DNA from 3 places in the Effusibacillus lacus genome. Region 3 is predicted to be linked to each of the others. Evidence: a T-box and tRNA genes for the amino acid it is inferred to sense, from the RefSeq annotation. Region 3 holds a T-box; the other regions hold tRNA genes.
The links. A T-box is a leader RNA that pairs with one kind of tRNA and senses whether it is charged. The one in region 3 lies ahead of leuS (leucine--tRNA ligase), so its partner is inferred to be a tRNA-Leu.
Positions count from the first base shown of each region.

Region 1: it has a tRNA-Leu gene. The T-box ahead of leuS (leucine--tRNA ligase) is inferred to sense a tRNA for this amino acid. The anticodon was not compared.
Region 2: it has a tRNA-Leu gene. The T-box ahead of leuS (leucine--tRNA ligase) is inferred to sense a tRNA for this amino acid. The anticodon was not compared.

Region 1 is NZ_BDUF01000101.1:973-6,024, reverse strand. Features, by position in the region: gene EFBL_RS16965 (tRNA (adenine(22)-N(1))-methyltransferase) at 1-250, shown strand, start outside; gene EFBL_RS16960 (Nif3-like dinuclear metal center hexameric protein) at 226-1,338, shown strand; gene EFBL_RS16950 (C40 family peptidase) at 1,728-2,300, shown strand; tRNA gene EFBL_RS16945 (tRNA-Lys) at 2,605-2,680, shown strand; tRNA gene EFBL_RS16940 (tRNA-Gly) at 2,754-2,828, shown strand; tRNA gene EFBL_RS16935 (tRNA-Leu) at 2,871-2,955, shown strand; tRNA gene EFBL_RS16930 (tRNA-Arg) at 3,030-3,106, shown strand; tRNA gene EFBL_RS16925 (tRNA-Ala) at 3,361-3,436, shown strand; tRNA gene EFBL_RS16920 (tRNA-Asn) at 3,446-3,520, shown strand; tRNA gene EFBL_RS16915 (tRNA-Thr) at 3,526-3,601, shown strand; tRNA gene EFBL_RS16910 (tRNA-Glu) at 3,691-3,767, shown strand; tRNA gene EFBL_RS16905 (tRNA-Val) at 3,957-4,032, shown strand; tRNA gene EFBL_RS16900 (tRNA-Met) at 4,106-4,181, shown strand; tRNA gene EFBL_RS16895 (tRNA-Asp) at 4,187-4,263, shown strand; tRNA gene EFBL_RS16890 (tRNA-Phe) at 4,300-4,375, shown strand; tRNA gene EFBL_RS16885 (tRNA-Thr) at 4,417-4,492, shown strand; tRNA gene EFBL_RS16880 (tRNA-Tyr) at 4,497-4,581, shown strand; tRNA gene EFBL_RS16875 (tRNA-Met) at 4,591-4,667, shown strand; tRNA gene EFBL_RS16870 (tRNA-Gln) at 4,676-4,750, shown strand; tRNA gene EFBL_RS16865 (tRNA-Leu) at 4,820-4,906, shown strand; tRNA gene EFBL_RS16860 (tRNA-Leu) at 4,925-5,001, shown strand.
Region 2 is NZ_BDUF01000075.1:14,811-19,862, reverse strand. Features, by position in the region: gene EFBL_RS13810 (5'-3' exonuclease) at 1-356, shown strand, start outside; gene EFBL_RS13805 (S-layer homology domain-containing protein) at 508-1,971, shown strand; gene EFBL_RS13800 (SAM-dependent methyltransferase) at 2,003-2,920, opposite strand; tRNA gene EFBL_RS13795 (tRNA-Lys) at 3,291-3,366, shown strand; tRNA gene EFBL_RS13790 (tRNA-Gly) at 3,440-3,514, shown strand; tRNA gene EFBL_RS13785 (tRNA-Leu) at 3,557-3,641, shown strand; tRNA gene EFBL_RS13780 (tRNA-Arg) at 3,716-3,792, shown strand; tRNA gene EFBL_RS13775 (tRNA-Ala) at 4,043-4,118, shown strand; tRNA gene EFBL_RS13770 (tRNA-Asn) at 4,128-4,202, shown strand; tRNA gene EFBL_RS13765 (tRNA-Thr) at 4,208-4,283, shown strand; tRNA gene EFBL_RS13760 (tRNA-Glu) at 4,373-4,449, shown strand; tRNA gene EFBL_RS13755 (tRNA-Val) at 4,562-4,637, shown strand; tRNA gene EFBL_RS13750 (tRNA-Met) at 4,711-4,786, shown strand; tRNA gene EFBL_RS13745 (tRNA-Asp) at 4,792-4,868, shown strand; tRNA gene EFBL_RS13740 (tRNA-Gly) at 4,944-5,017, shown strand; tRNA gene EFBL_RS13735 (tRNA-Ser) at 5,025-5,052, shown strand, end outside.
Region 3 is NZ_BDUF01000018.1:11,739-16,790, reverse strand. Features, by position in the region: gene EFBL_RS04345 (cob(I)yrinic acid a,c-diamide adenosyltransferase) at 1-285, shown strand, start outside; gene EFBL_RS04340 (glycoside hydrolase family 18 protein) at 406-1,710, shown strand; T-box leader at 1,840-2,085, shown strand; gene leuS (leucine--tRNA ligase) at 2,136-4,598, shown strand; gene EFBL_RS04330 (copper amine oxidase N-terminal domain-containing protein) at 4,682-5,052, opposite strand, start outside.

The sequences.
Region 1 (5,052 bases), on a different contig from region 3:
GTTGGCGGAACCGGGGCAGGAGGTATACAGCGATCCTCTGTGGTATGAATTCGGCAATGTGGAGTTGCTGAAGAATCACCCGCTGTTTCCGCAAAAAATAGCCTGTGCCATTGAGAAGCTTGAGAGGATATTGCGAAGTCTGCAGAAAGCGCAAGGGGAAGATGCAGGGATGAAACGGGACGCAATGCTTGAGAAAAAGAACAGACTTGAGGAGGTGTGGAAAGCATGCAAGCAAGAGTCAGGGATGTAATTCGGGTACTGGAGGAATGGGTATCCCCAAACCTTGCCTTGGAAGGGGACAAAATTGGACTGCAGATTGGTGATCCTACTCAACCCGTCAATAAAATTCTGGTAACCCTCGACGTGACCGAGGAGGTTGTGGATGAGGCGATACGGATTGGCGCGCAAATGATCATAGCGCATCATGCAATCATATATTCCTCGATTAAGACAATCCGTACCGACACCCACTACGGACGAACCATTTCCAAACTGTTGACCCATAGCATCTCAGTGTATGCAGCCCACACCAATCTCGATGTGGTGGAAGGAGGAGTCAACGACGTACTGGCCCGTTTGTTGGGACTGCAGAATGTCGAGATCCTGGACAGACTGCATAATCAAAGAGTAAGGAAACTGGTAGTGTTTGTTCCAAAGAGTCACCACGATCAAGTGTTACAAGCCATATGCGGTGCCGGTGCCGGATGGATTGGAAATTACAGCCACTGTACCTTCAATATGGAAGGAATTGGGACTTTTAAACCGGAGGAGGGGACAAATCCTTTTATTGGGGAACAAGGCAATCTGGAAAAGGTAGAAGAGATTCGACTGGAAACCATTGTGCCTGAACAACTTCAGGAAAAAGTTGTCCGCGCCATGCTGGAAGCCCACCCTTATGAAGAAGTTGCCTATGACCTGTATCCGCTTGAGATCATGGGAAAGCCCTTTGGGATTGGAAGAATTGGCGATCTAAAAGAAAAGTGCAAATTGGATGAGTTTGCTATGCTGGTCAAATCGAAACTGGCAGTCCCCGGAGTGCGGATTGTCGGAAAACGTGATCGGATGGTCAAGAAAGTGGCGGTACTCGGAGGGTCCGGGTCTGACTGGATTGACGCAGCTTTATCGAAAGGGGCCGATGTGCTGGTTACAGCCGATCTGAAATATCATGACGCCCAAGACGCTATGTTCAAAGGACTTGCGTTGGTAGATCCCGGCCACAATGGAATGGAACGGATTGTCGTGCCTGCAGTTGCCGATTTTTTAAATGAAGCTTTAAAAGATCTGCAATGTTCAGCCGTAGCATCGGTTGTTGTTACGGAACCATTCGATTTTCTGTAGGGGATTCTACTTTCGAACATGCCTCCATACCATGGTATGGGGGTGTTCATTATGTTCGAATGGGTTGTGGGTCTTTTTTGTCTGCTCATAATTGTTTTGGGAAGCACTTATTTGTATTATCTTGCCCATTTGATACTTACCATAACCAAATGTCCGGACTGCGGGAGAATCATGCAGAAGGTGTTATATACGGAATGGAATGATTCGGAGGACAGTCATATTGTGTATGAATGCCGGTTTTGTCAAGCAAAGCGCATACGCCCTCTTAACAAGGGGAAAAAGTTTACCATGTATCCGTGAGTAAAAACTCCCTCTAATACGGATCTGCCATACAGGGAATTCTGTAGTCAAGGAGACAAAAACGAATATCGGGTTAGGGGGGCTCAGCTATGAAACGACTTTGGACGCTCCTTCTGCTCCAACCGCTTTTGTTCGCAGCCACCTCGCATGCATCCGTTTACGCCCAGCACCATTTGCAGGATTCTCAGGCGAAAGCTGCCCCTCCCAAACAAGAACAATTCCTTGTCAATGCAATGCAAAGCCAGGCCATTCTTGTCAAAGACAAAAAAGTATTTCAAGAGAAATTTCGGCGTATGTCAGAACAATTTGGCGGGCCATCAGCCACCGCAGAAGCAATGTTGAGCGAGCCCCATGCTTTTTACTGTGCCGGGTTTGTGCAGGATTTATACCGTCAAAATGGGATTTGGATTCCCGCACACTCAGTGGCCCAACAAGCAAAATATGGCGTCAGGATCAAGGATATTGACAAAACGGAACCCGGCGATCTGGTGTTCTTCTCTCGATCCCCATCAGACAAAGCGCCTGTTCATGTTGCGGTCGTCCTAGGAGAGGGAAACTTGCTTCATGCATCGGGTGATCATCGACAGGTGGAGGTTCTTGCCATTAACAACAAGCTGCGTCAACATTTCATGTTTGCCACTCGCTTGGTTTCATCCATATAATTTGCATTTTTCTTCTTATACATTCATCTTTTTTCCGGAAACATTGTGTCTTGCCCAAGGCAAGGCTTTTCTTTTTGGTTACAATTTGAAGAGAAAACAAGCATGACAGATTTAGGAGGTGTTTTTAGTTTTTTAGGAATGGTTTTGTTCTCTTTTGTTAAGAGAAACGGATTGAAACAGCGATGAAATGATGCTAATATAACTTTTGTCGCCGACGGCGGTAGGAAATGGTGAGTGAAATGACAAAAATTATATATTGAGTTTGACCTGGATTTTTGTTATGATAGCACTTGTCACTTGGTGCGAGCCATTAGCTCAGTCGGTAGAGCACCTGACTTTTAATCAGGGTGTCGATGGTTCGAGTCCATCATGGCTCACCAGAATGCCCTTCGGGGCTCCCGCGAAGTACTTGGATTTCACTTCGAAGCTGAGAATCGCTTCGTGGGGTGTCGTGCGGAAGTAGCTCAGCGGTAGAGCATCGCCTTGCCAAGGCGAGGGCCGCGGGTTCGATCCCCGTCTTCCGCTCCATCGATGGGCGATGTGGTTATTGGCCGCACGCCCTCCCGAAATGCGACCGTGGCGGAATCGGCAGACGCGCACGTTTGAGGGGCGTGTGGGATATCCCGTGGTGGTTCAAGTCCACTCGGTCGCACCACTTGTGAATTTCGGGGTTCCCACGAAGTACCCGGAATTTGCTGCAAATGTTTACGTCACTTCGTGGAGTGATTTGTGCCCTTAGCTCAGCCGGATAGAGCGTTTGACTACGAATCAAAAGGTCGGGAGTTCGAATCTCTCAGGGCACGCCATTTATAACTACTTTGGATCTGCTAGTGCCTGCAGATTCGAACGTGGGAGTTCGTCGGAGCGATACATCGATAGCATTTGCTTCGCAGCCGGGTGATCTTCCCGTATCTCTCAGGGCACGCCATATGCAGTTTTTTCGGGGTCCCCGCAATTGTACTCGGTGTAAGCTGCAACGCATTGCTTCACTTTGCCCCCATCCGGGGATAGGTTGTCACTAAGCGACGAGTCGCTAAGTGCAACTTTATGGGGGTGTTTCGGGGATATAGCTCAGTTGGTAGAGCACCTGCCTTGCAAGCAGGGGGTCAGCGGTTCGAATCCGCTTATCTCCACCAGACAGGTATTCCTCGATAGCTCAGCGGTAGAGCATCCGGCTGTTAACCGGAGGGTCGTAGGTTCGAACCCTACTCGAGGAGCCATCCATGCTTCCATAGCTCAGTCGGCAGAGCGCATCCATGGTAAGGATGAGGTCACCAGTTCGATTCTGGTTGGAAGCTCCAGGAAGGAAAGGGCCCATCAAAGTGACGTGAAAGCGATGCGGCTTACACCGACTTTGATGGGGACCCGAAAATACGTTAATAAAACCTTCGGCGCGTTGGAGAAGTGGCTTAACTCACCGCCCTTTCAAGGCGGCATTCACGGGTTCGAATCCCGTACGCGTCACCATCTTTGAATCCGCTACGGGATTCGAGGAACCGGGGTTCGTCGGAGCGTTGCTTCGGAAGCTCTGCTGCGCAGCCGGGTGGTTTTCCCGTATCCCGTACGCGTCACCACTAATCTTTCCCTGATTATTGTCGGGGTCCCCGCAAAGTACTCGGTGTTGCTACATGCTTGGCGTCACTTTGTGGGGTGTCTGGAAGCTTAGCTCAGCTGGGAGAGCATCTGCCTTACAAGCAGAGGGTCGGCGGTTCGATCCCGTCAGCTTCCACCAAAGAGGATGAAGGAGGGCCGGCTAAGAGCGGTGACATTCGTGTCACAAGGTCGGCCCGACGACATCCTGTCGTCGCGGGGTGGAGCAGTTGGTAGCTCGTCGGGCTCATAACCCGAAGGCCGCAGGTTCGAGTCCTGTCCCCGCAACCAACCATGGAGCTGTGGTGTAGTGGCCTAACATGCCCGCCTGTCACGCGGGAGACCGCGGGTTCGAATCCCGTCAGCTCCGCCACCGTGAATCTCGTCAGGGATTCGAGCACTAAGTAATGGCTCGGTAGCTCAGTCGGTAGAGCAGAGGACTGAAAATCCTCGTGTCGGCGGTTCGATTCCGTCCCGAGCCACCATTATAAAGCCAATTAAAGCAACTTTGTTTGAAATCGGAATTGCCACCTTAGCACAGTCGGTAGTGCGCATCACTCGTAATGATGAGGTCGCCGGTTCGATTCCGGCAGGTGGCTCCATGACGGAGGGATACCAAAGTGGCCAAATGGGGCGGACTGTAAATCCGTTGGCATCGCCTTCGAAGGTTCGAATCCTTCTCCCTCCACCAAATCAATATGGCTCGATAGCTCAGTTGGTGAGAGCGACGGATTCATAACCCGTAGGTCGGCAGTTCGACTCTGCCTCGAGCCACCACAACTTATTGGGGAGTCGCCAAGCGGTAAGGCAACGGACTTTGACTCCGTCATGCGAAGGTTCGATCCCTTCCTCCCCAGCCAAAGACTATCGCTCATCAAAGTGACAAGCCTTCGAAGCTAATTCCGGGTGCTTTGATGGGAACCCCATTTGCGGTCGTGGCGGAATTGGCAGACGCGCAAGATTCAGGTTCTTGTGGGCGCAAGCTCGTGGAGGTTCAAGTCCTCTCGACCGCACCAGAATTTAATAATGATGATGCCGGAGTGATGGAATTGGCATACGTGCACGACTCAAAATCGTGATTTTGTGGGTTCGAGTCCCACCTCCGGCACCAATTGTTTTGGGGTTCCCGCAAAGTACCCGGTTTTGCTGCAAAAGCTTTGCG
Region 2 (5,052 bases), on a different contig from region 3:
CGGATCAGATCCGTGACTTGAAAGCCTTAATGGGAGATGCAAGCGATAACATACCGGGCGTATCTGGGATCGGAGAAAAGACCGCTTTAAAACTGCTGCTCGAACACGGTACAATTGAGAATCTGTTTGAAAATCTGCATACTGTTAAAGGAAAGCTGCGTGAAAAGCTCGAATTGCACCGGGACAGTGCTTTCCTCTCCAAAAAATTGGCCACAATTGTGACAGACATACCTATGGAACTCGATGTCGCAGATTGCCGGATGCAATTCCTATTGGATCAAGCAAAAGACCGCTTGCTGGACTTGGAGTTGCACAGGGTGATCCAACAATTGCAGCGGCTGACAGAGATTGCTTGAACCGCTCTTCACCGAATCGATTCGGAATACCGAATCGGTTTTTTGTTTGTACTGCGTTTTTCGACCCCCAGAAATCATTTCTTCAATTCGCATTTTTTGGTAGTGAGGTTGCATCAAGGTGTGACCTTATATTGTGGAGAGGTGAGATTTCATGAAGCGAATGAGGAAATTCTTATCCGGGGTTGCAGCAGCGTCGATGATTCTTGGGGTCGCAGGAACCGCATCAGCCGATTCCAACAAGAGTCAATCCAAACATGTCAATTTTCATTCCCAGAACGGCAATGTGAAAATTGACATCCGATTTAAAGACTCCAACGAAGCGGAGTGGGCGTTGCGCTACATAACTTCCATGCAAGCTGAAGGAGTTTTCAGTGGGTATGAAGACGGAACGTTCCGTCCCAACCAAGCGATTAACCGGATTGAAGCCGTAGTGGCTGCTGTTCGTCTCATGGGTCTTGAGGCTGAAGCGAAGGCTAAGGGGGATGTGGATCTCAACTTCAAGGACGCCGCCAAGATCAAAAGAGAGTACGGTTGGGCAACGGGATATGTTGCTGTCGCTTTGGAAAAGGGTCTGTTCGATTCAGTTGAAAACGAACTTCAGCCTGGAAGAGAAGCCAGCCGCTTGTGGGTAGCGACCCTGTTGGTGCGGGCATTGGGCTATCAAGATGATGCGCTGGAATTGATGAACACCGAACTGGAATTTAAAGACAAAGACCAGATTCCGGCGGGTGCCGTAGGGTACATTGCGGTTGCAGTCCGGGAGGGGATTCTGACCGGTTATGAAGACCGCACATTCCGGCCTAACAAGCCTGTCACGCGCGCTGAAATGGCCGCACTGCTCCATCGTGCCGGGGAAAAACTTCCCTGGGAGTACAAACTGAAGAAAAAAGCCCACAACTTCTGGTTTGAGGGTACGGTAACCGACATTGATGACGATTCCATTACGATTGAAGACGAAAAAGGCCGTGACACAACACTCGAAATAACCGACCACACGCTTGTATTCAATGATCGGAATCGGCTGGACACATCGAATATTGATGTCGGGGACGAGGTTGAGATTTGGGCGCTTGCCGGGCGGGCCCTATTGATTGAGATTGAAGAAGAAGCCGAACAGGACATCGAAGAGATCAAAGGAACGGTTCAGTCAATCACCCGGGTATCGGATTGGGACGATTCCAGACAATACCGGCTTGTAATTGATACGGATAACGATGACCGGGAAACGGTATGGATAACCGCCAGCACCAAAATTGAGATTGAAGGGGATTCGACACCCACAGCGGGCGAGATTGAAGAGGGAGACCGTGTCGAAATTCAAGCAAGAGGCGCTTATGCAGTTGAGGTTGAAGTCGAAAAAGATGACGACGACAATCAGTGGGAAGGTGAATTTGAAGTTAAAGGCACCATTGTCAACATGACTTCCTCCACAATCACCATTAAGGACGAAAACAACAAGCAGTGGAAGTTTGAACTGGCAGACGACCTCGAAATCAAGTATGAAGATTTGGATGATAACTGGATGCACTTGCGTCAGGGAACCAAGGTTAAACTGCAAGGTGAAGACGCGATGGTAGAGGTAATTACAATTTTGGATGTGGATGATGAGGAGTAAATTGTAAGACGGGGGCATTTCCCCGTCTTTTTTAAGTTTTGCGGAAAAAAGCCGTTACTTCATCCCGATTGTGGAAGAGTTGCTTAATACTCACACATGTCAAGTCAGGCTCCAGCACTCTGACAAAATCGTCAATGGTTTTTCGAATTTTCTTGTGCATGAGCTTGATGGTAATGACGGCAATACCTCTTTTTTTCAGGCTGTACAAGTGTTTTGAAACAAGTTTGGCTGTATGCATGGGGTCCCAACTCATATCACAGGTCAAAACCTCAAAAGCGTCAGGTCCAAACATAGTATCAGACACGTTCGTTTTACAAAAAATAAGATTGGGATGATTTAATAATGCAGGTTCCAATTCGCCTGTGTCGACTGCCGTGACGTGAAGTCCCTGATCCAGTAAATAGGATGACCAGCCACCAGGAGCAGCCCCCAGGTCAAGGGCTGATGAATATTCGGAAAGGCGGATGTCAAAGACCAGGCAGGCTTCTTCCAGTTTAAAACGGGAACGTGATGTTTGATTCTCCGCTTTTTGCAGCCGGATCATTCCGCCCGGCCAATCTGACAGGTTTTCGTAAGGTTTGGAGATGCCGATATAAGCCCGGTTGAAAGCAAGATAGATGGATACGACGGAATCTGCCTGTTGAACAACCGGAATCAAACCATTTTCCGTAAAAAAAGGATCCAGCGCTTCCTTAACCCCATATGGGGTATAACCGAAGTTCAATCCGCTTGCCCGTCGAACCTGGACAGAAACCCTATCACCCGTTTGAAAGCGATCCATTCGGGAAAGAAGATATTCAATTAAGATTAGCAGATCATTCTTGGTACGATTGATTTCCAATACATCGTCGACAGGTTGAATATGCCTGGTAAAAATAGGGTCCGCAGCCCTTGCCAAATCAGAGAATTGACTAAACGAAACAGAGGTATGCACCAGATAAACTCCCATATCCAAGGCAGATCTTCCGGACAATGCAGGGTCGATTTTTTTAAGTTCATCAAAAGAATGTGTTATGTAGTCCGATGCACAACTGACAATGATAGAATAGAGATTGCTCAGCGGGGGTCATCCTTTCTGGGGAAGATACTTGTATCCTACCCATACGAACCGGTTAAAAGCAAGTTTTATTGCGATGAATCAAACAGAATAGGTGAGATATTGAGGTGTAGTAACAATCAATCATGAATTTTGTGTTGTTTTGTGCGATTCCTTCTGTTGAGTTTTCCTATGTCGGCATGGTATTATAAATTCTGTCGCTGCGGTGATGCGGTTGACAGCAGATTGATGAGTGTGGTATTTTTAAAAAGTCGCTTTTAATGAGCCATTAGCTCAGTCGGTAGAGCACCTGACTTTTAATCAGGGTGTCGATGGTTCGAGTCCATCATGGCTCACCAGAATGCTCTTCGGGGCTCCCGCGAAGTACCTGAATTTCACTTCGAAGCTGAGGGTCGCTTCGCGGGGTGTCGTGCGGAAGTAGCTCAGCGGTAGAGCATCGCCTTGCCAAGGCGAGGGCCGCGGGTTCGATCCCCGTCTTCCGCTCCATCGATGGGCGATGTGGTTATTGGCCGCACGCCCTCCCGAAATGCGACCGTGGCGGAATCGGCAGACGCGCACGTTTGAGGGGCGTGTGGGATATCCCGTGGTGGTTCAAGTCCACTCGGTCGCACCACTTGTGAATTTCGGGGTTCCCACGAAGTACCCGGAATTTGCTGCAAATGTTTACGTCACTTCGTGGAGTGATTTGTGCCCTTAGCTCAGCCGGATAGAGCGTTTGACTACGAATCAAAAGGTCGGGAGTTCGAATCTCTCAGGGCACGCCATTTATAACTACTTTGGATCTGCTGGTGCCTGCGGATTCGAACGTGGGAGTTCGTCGGAGCGATACATCGATAGCATTTGCTTCGCAGCCGGGTGATCTTCCCGTATCTCTCAGGGCACGCCATATGCAGTTTTTTCGGGGTTCCCGCAATTGTACTCGGTGTAAGCTGCAACGCATTGCTTCACTTTGCCCCTGGGGATAGGTTGTCACTAAGCGACGAGTCGCTAAGTGCAACTTTATGGGGGTGTTTCGGGGATATAGCTCAGTTGGTAGAGCACCTGCCTTGCAAGCAGGGGGTCAGCGGTTCGAATCCGCTTATCTCCACCAGACAGGTATTCCTCGATAGCTCAGCGGTAGAGCATCCGGCTGTTAACCGGAGGGTCGTAGGTTCGAACCCTACTCGAGGAGCCATCCATGCTTCCATAGCTCAGTCGGCAGAGCGCATCCATGGTAAGGATGAGGTCACCAGTTCGATTCTGGTTGGAAGCTCCAGGAAGGAAAGGGCCCATCAAAGTGACGTGAAAGCGATGCGGCTTACACCGACTTTGATGGGGACCCGAAAATACGTTAATAAAACCTTCGGCGCGTTGGAGAAGTGGCTTAACTCACCGCCCTTTCAAGGCGGCATTCACGGGTTCGAATCCCGTACGCGTCACCATCTTTGAATCCGCTACGGGATTCGAGTAACCAGGGTTCGTCGGAGCGTTGCTTCGGAAGCTCTGCTGCGCAGCCGGGTGGTTTTCCCGTATCCCGTACGCGTCACCATCTTTGGAAGCTTAGCTCAGCTGGGAGAGCATCTGCCTTACAAGCAGAGGGTCGGCGGTTCGATCCCGTCAGCTTCCACCAAAGAGGATGAAGGAGGGCCGGCTAAGAGCGGTGACATTCGTGTCACAAGGTCGGCCCGACGACATCCTGTCGTCGCGGGGTGGAGCAGTTGGTAGCTCGTCGGGCTCATAACCCGAAGGCCGCAGGTTCGAGTCCTGTCCCCGCAACCAACCATGGAGCTGTGGTGTAGTGGCCTAACATGCCCGCCTGTCACGCGGGAGACCGCGGGTTCGAATCCCGTCAGCTCCGCCACTATGGATCTCGTCAGGGATTCGAGGAACCAATCACCAAAGAAATTCATCAGTTTTGATGGGTTTTTTTATATTTGCGGGTGTAGTTCAATGGTAGAACTCCGGCTTCCCAAGCCGGCAGCGTGGGTTCGATTCCCATCACCCGCTCCAACAGCGCGGAGGGATACCGAAGTGGTCATAACGGG
Region 3 (5,052 bases):
TTAGAACAGTGGATTGACCGTTACGATGCCGAATGTCCTCCCATCAAGAGATTTGTGCTGCCAGGAGGCAGTCCGGTGTCGGCAGCCCTGCACGTATGCCGGACGGTTTCACGTCGGGCTGAGCGGAGAGTTGTGAAGCTGTCGGAACAGGAAGCGATCAATGAAGACGTTCAGAAGTACCTGAACCGGTTGTCCGACTTCTTCTTTGCCATCGCAAGAGCAGCCAATGTCCGCGACGGTGTGGGCGATGTGGAATACAAACGGGGCGGTGAAGTGTTCCGCTAAACAGTAGTTCATTCATGAGGAGGCTGCCCGGCAGTCTCTTCTTTTATTTTCACGATTAAAGTTTTATGTAAACTTGTCCGTTGAATATAGTATAGGAGCCTATCCGGAAGGAGGAGGACTATGTTTGTCCATGTGGTGAAGGCCGGTGAGTCCCTTTTTTCCATTGCCAAGCTTTATGGAGGTACAGCGGAACATATCCGGTCGGCGAACGAATTGAACGGCGACCGGCTGGTGCCCGGCATGAGTCTGCTAATTCCTGCAGGGCCAAAATCCACGCTGAAACTTCACATCATTAAAGAAGGTGATACTCTGGATACTCTATCGATGGAGACAGGCATTCCTCCCCATATCATACTGGCAGTCAACGACAAACTGGATGACCGGAAGTGGATACCCGGAGAGTCTCTTTGGATTCCCAGTCGTGTAAGACCGGACAAAACCATCCAGGTGAATGCGTTCATGATCCCCTCCGGCAAACAGACGGATACGGAAATCATAGAGGATGCCGCCGATTGTTTGACTTATGTCTCCCTGTTTAACTCCCGTGTGTACCCGGATGGCACATTGTCGGAAATGCCTGATGAGGCGGTTGTATTAAGCCTCAAAAGAGAAAAAGTGGCTCCGCTTCTCACCGTGACCAATTTTGACGGAAGCCGTTTTAACCCGGACCTGGCCCGTACCGTCATCAAACATCCGGAGCTGAAAAGAAGAGCAGTCCATAATATCTTGCGCACTGTAATGGAAAAAAGGTATGCCGGCATCAATATCGATTTCGAACATCTGTATCCGGAGGATCGGGAGCCCTTTACTGCCTTTGTGAGGGGGCTGGCGGACGAAGCAAAATTACAAAACGTACCGTTGACCGTGACAATGGGCCCAAAGATGTCCGATGATCCGCGAAACCCATGGATGGGAGCGTTTGATTACCGGGCATTGGGCCAGATGGCAGACCAGGTCATTCTCATGACCTTTGAGTGGGGATGGGTGGGAGGTCCGCCCATGGCTGTGGCCCCTCTCAATATGGTGCGAAGCGTCCTTGATTACGCCACCTCCCAAATCCCCCCTGACAAAATCATGATGGGGATGAGCCTTTACGGATACAACTGGCCGATTCCCTATGAGAAAGGAAACCGGGCGGCCGGCATTTCGCCAAAAGCTGCCGTGGAGCAGGCAATACGCACCGAAGTTCATATCCATTTTCACAAGGAGTCTGCCTCCCCCATGTTTACCTACCGGGGCTCCCGCAACGAAATGAGGCAAATATGGTTTGAAGATGCCCGTTCGATTCTGGCCAAGTTTCATCTGGTTGATGTGATGGGGCTGCGGGGGATCAGCTACTGGATGCTGGGTCATCCTTTCCCGCAGAATTGGACATTGCTTCACTCGACCTTTCATATTGCCAAACGGAACTTTCATTTGTCATGAGACTAAAACCCCATATTTATAGATATCTGCGGAAAATTGGATTACTCCATTCCACAATGGGTTGACAAATGGCTCACCGTCTGCGTATACTAACAATCAAATATTTCATATTTCGACAAAATTAATTTTACGCAGGCATTGACGAGGAGCAGTATTCGCTTACATCCTTTCAGAGAGCCAACGGCTGGTGAAAGTTGGCAGGAGCGTAACGGAGAAACTCGCCTCCGAGCCGTTACAAGGAATGGCAGTACTTGTAACCGATTGGTCCCCGTTACAGGATCTTGAGTGGTCGGCTTCGCATCACATTGCGGGTCGGCAATTATGGGTGGTACCGCGGGAATTTTTACTTGGTTTTTCCAACCTCTCGTCCCTAGCAGAAGGCTTTGGGGTGGGAGGTTTTTTAGATTTTCTTGGAGGGTCTTACCATGAGCGAACACAAATATGTTCCTGCAGACATTGAGAAGAAGTGGCAGCAATATTGGGAAGAAGCCGGTATAAACCACACGGACGAAGCTTCGGACAAACCGTACTTCTATTGCCTGGAGCAGTTCCCGTACCCATCGGGAAGACTGCATATGGGTCACGTCCGTGTTTACTCGATCGGTGATGTGATTGCCCGCTTCAAGCGGATGCACGGTTTCAATGTACTTCATCCGATGGGGTGGGATGCGTTCGGGATGCCTGCTGAAAATGCGGCAATCAAGAACAAGAGTCATCCGGCGCCCTGGACCTACGACAACATCGCATTTATGCGCAACCAGCAGAAAGAACTGGGTGTGTCCTATGATTGGGAGAGGGAGGTAACCACCTGCAAACCCGATTATTACAAGTGGACCCAGTGGCTGTTCCTGCTTTTCTATGAAAGAGGATTAGCCTACAAGAAAAAAGGGGCGGTCAACTGGTGCCCGGAATGTGCCACCGTGCTGGCCAACGAACAGGTGGAAAACGGTGCCTGCTGGCGCTGCGGCACGGAAGTTGTAAAGAAGGATCTGGAGCAGTGGTATTTGCGCATAACCGATTATGCGGAGCGGCTGCTGAATGATCTGGACCATCTGCCCGGCTGGCCGGAACGGGTCAAAACGATGCAGCGCAACTGGATCGGCAAATCCACTGGCACAGAAATTATCTTTGGAATTGACAAGCATGACGGATTGTTGACTGTGTTCACGACCCGTCCGGACACGTTGTACGGGGTTACCTATCTGGTATTGGCACCGGAACACCCCGACTTGGACCGGATTACCCGCAAATCGCCAAAACGGGACGAAATCCGCGCATTCGTGGAAGAGGTCCGCAAGAAATCAGAAATTGAACGTACCTCGGACACTGCCGAGAAAGTGGGCATGTTTACGGGAGAATATGCAATCCACCCGAAAACAGGGGACCCTATTCCCATCTGGATTGCAAACTACGTATTGCCGGATTACGGCACGGGTGCCGTAATGGGGGTTCCTGCCCATGACCAGCGGGATTTTGAATTTGCAACCAAATACAACCTGCCTATTCAACCGGTGGTTCAGCCGGAAGATGCTCCGCTTGAGCTGCCGTTGCGAGAAGCCTATACCGGAGAAGGAGTGTTGGTGAACTCCGATCGGTTCAACGGGCTGCACAACCTGGAAGCGATAGATCGGATCTCTGCCAATCTGGAGCAGGAAGGGAAGGGCAAGCGAACTGTATCCTATCGTCTGCGCGACTGGCTGATTTCCCGCCAACGCTATTGGGGATGCCCGATCCCGGTTGTTTATTGCGACAACTGCGGCACGGTACCGGTTCCAAAGGACCAATTGCCTGTGCTGCTGCCCGAACAGGTGCAGTTTGAAGTGGCCGGCAAGTCTCCGCTTGCCACCAACGAAAGCTTCGTGAACACAACCTGCCCGTCCTGCGGCGGCAAGGCGACCCGGGAAACGGACACGATGGATACGTTTATCGACTCTTCCTGGTACTACCTGCGGTATACTTCAGCCAAGCTGGAAACCGCTCCATTTGATATCGAGGCGGCAAACCGATGGCTGCCGGTTGACAAATACATCGGCGGAATTGAGCATGCAGTGCTGCATTTGCTGTATTCCCGATTCTTCACCAAAGTTCTGTATGACGCGGGACTTGTCAACTTTGAAGAACCGTTTGACAGTCTGCTGACTCAGGGAATGGTGATCAAGGAAGGGGCCAAGATGTCCAAATCCAAGGGCAATGTGGTGTCACCTGAGGATATTGTGGCCAGATACGGGGCTGACACAGCCCGCACCTTCATTCTGTTTGCCGCCCCGCCGGATCGTGACCTGGAGTGGAGCGACCAGGGTGTGGAAGGATGTTACCGTTTCCTGGGCAGGGTTTGGCGGCTGGCCGATGCTCATGTTGACTTGTTTGCCAACCGTCCGGCGGCGGACCATTCCGGTTCGGATGCCAGGAAACTTTGGCAGCAGACCCATTTTGCCATCAAGAAGGTAACGGAAGATATCGGGGAACGCTACCAGTTTAACACCGCCATCTCAGCCATCATGGAACTGGTCAATGCCATCTATGGCTACCCGGAAACAGCCGATGTCGGCACCAAACTGGACGCGATCGAAACGGTTCTGCTCCTGCTGGCTCCCGTAGCGCCGCATGTTGCGGAGGAACTCTGGAGGACCATCGGGCACCGGGACAGCGTGCACCAGCAGGCATGGCCCAAATATGACCCGGCGGCGCTTGTGAAGGATGAAATCGAGTATGCGGTTCAGGTGAACGGCAAGGTACGGGATCGGGTGGTTATATCCAAGGACGCTTCGCAAGAAGAGATCCAACAACTGGTTCTGACACTGGATAAGGTCAAGGAACACTTTGAAGGCAAAGAAATCAAGAAGTGTATCGTAGTGCCCGGAAAACTGGTCAACATTGTGGTGGGATAAACTGCTGTGCCTGGCGGAACGAGCAAGGAGCGCAAACTGATGTTTGCGCTCCTTGTACGGAACGTCCTGCAGATTATGCCATTTTACATCCGCCAGCCGGAAACGTCGGACACAAACCAGTTCTGCTCAAACTGCTGCACAATGACCGTTTGCTCTGCCTCAGTCTTTGCTTTGGTGGAATCCGTCCAGACAAATTTGATCAGGAATTCCACTCGTCCGTCAGAAAGTTGCTTTCCTTCGTTGATCGTGTAAGTGTCAATCCATGGGCTGGAGGTTCCCGTCACCCAATGCCGGGATTCATAAGTGGCTTGTTTTTCCGACCTCAGGCCTGGGGATAGTGCGGCAAACTGCAAGGCTCCATTTCTCGTTTTCACACCTTCGAACCACAGTTGTGCCGCATCTTTTGCCGACTTCGGAGCAAGTGCCTGTTCCAACAGTTCCACACGGCGCTTTA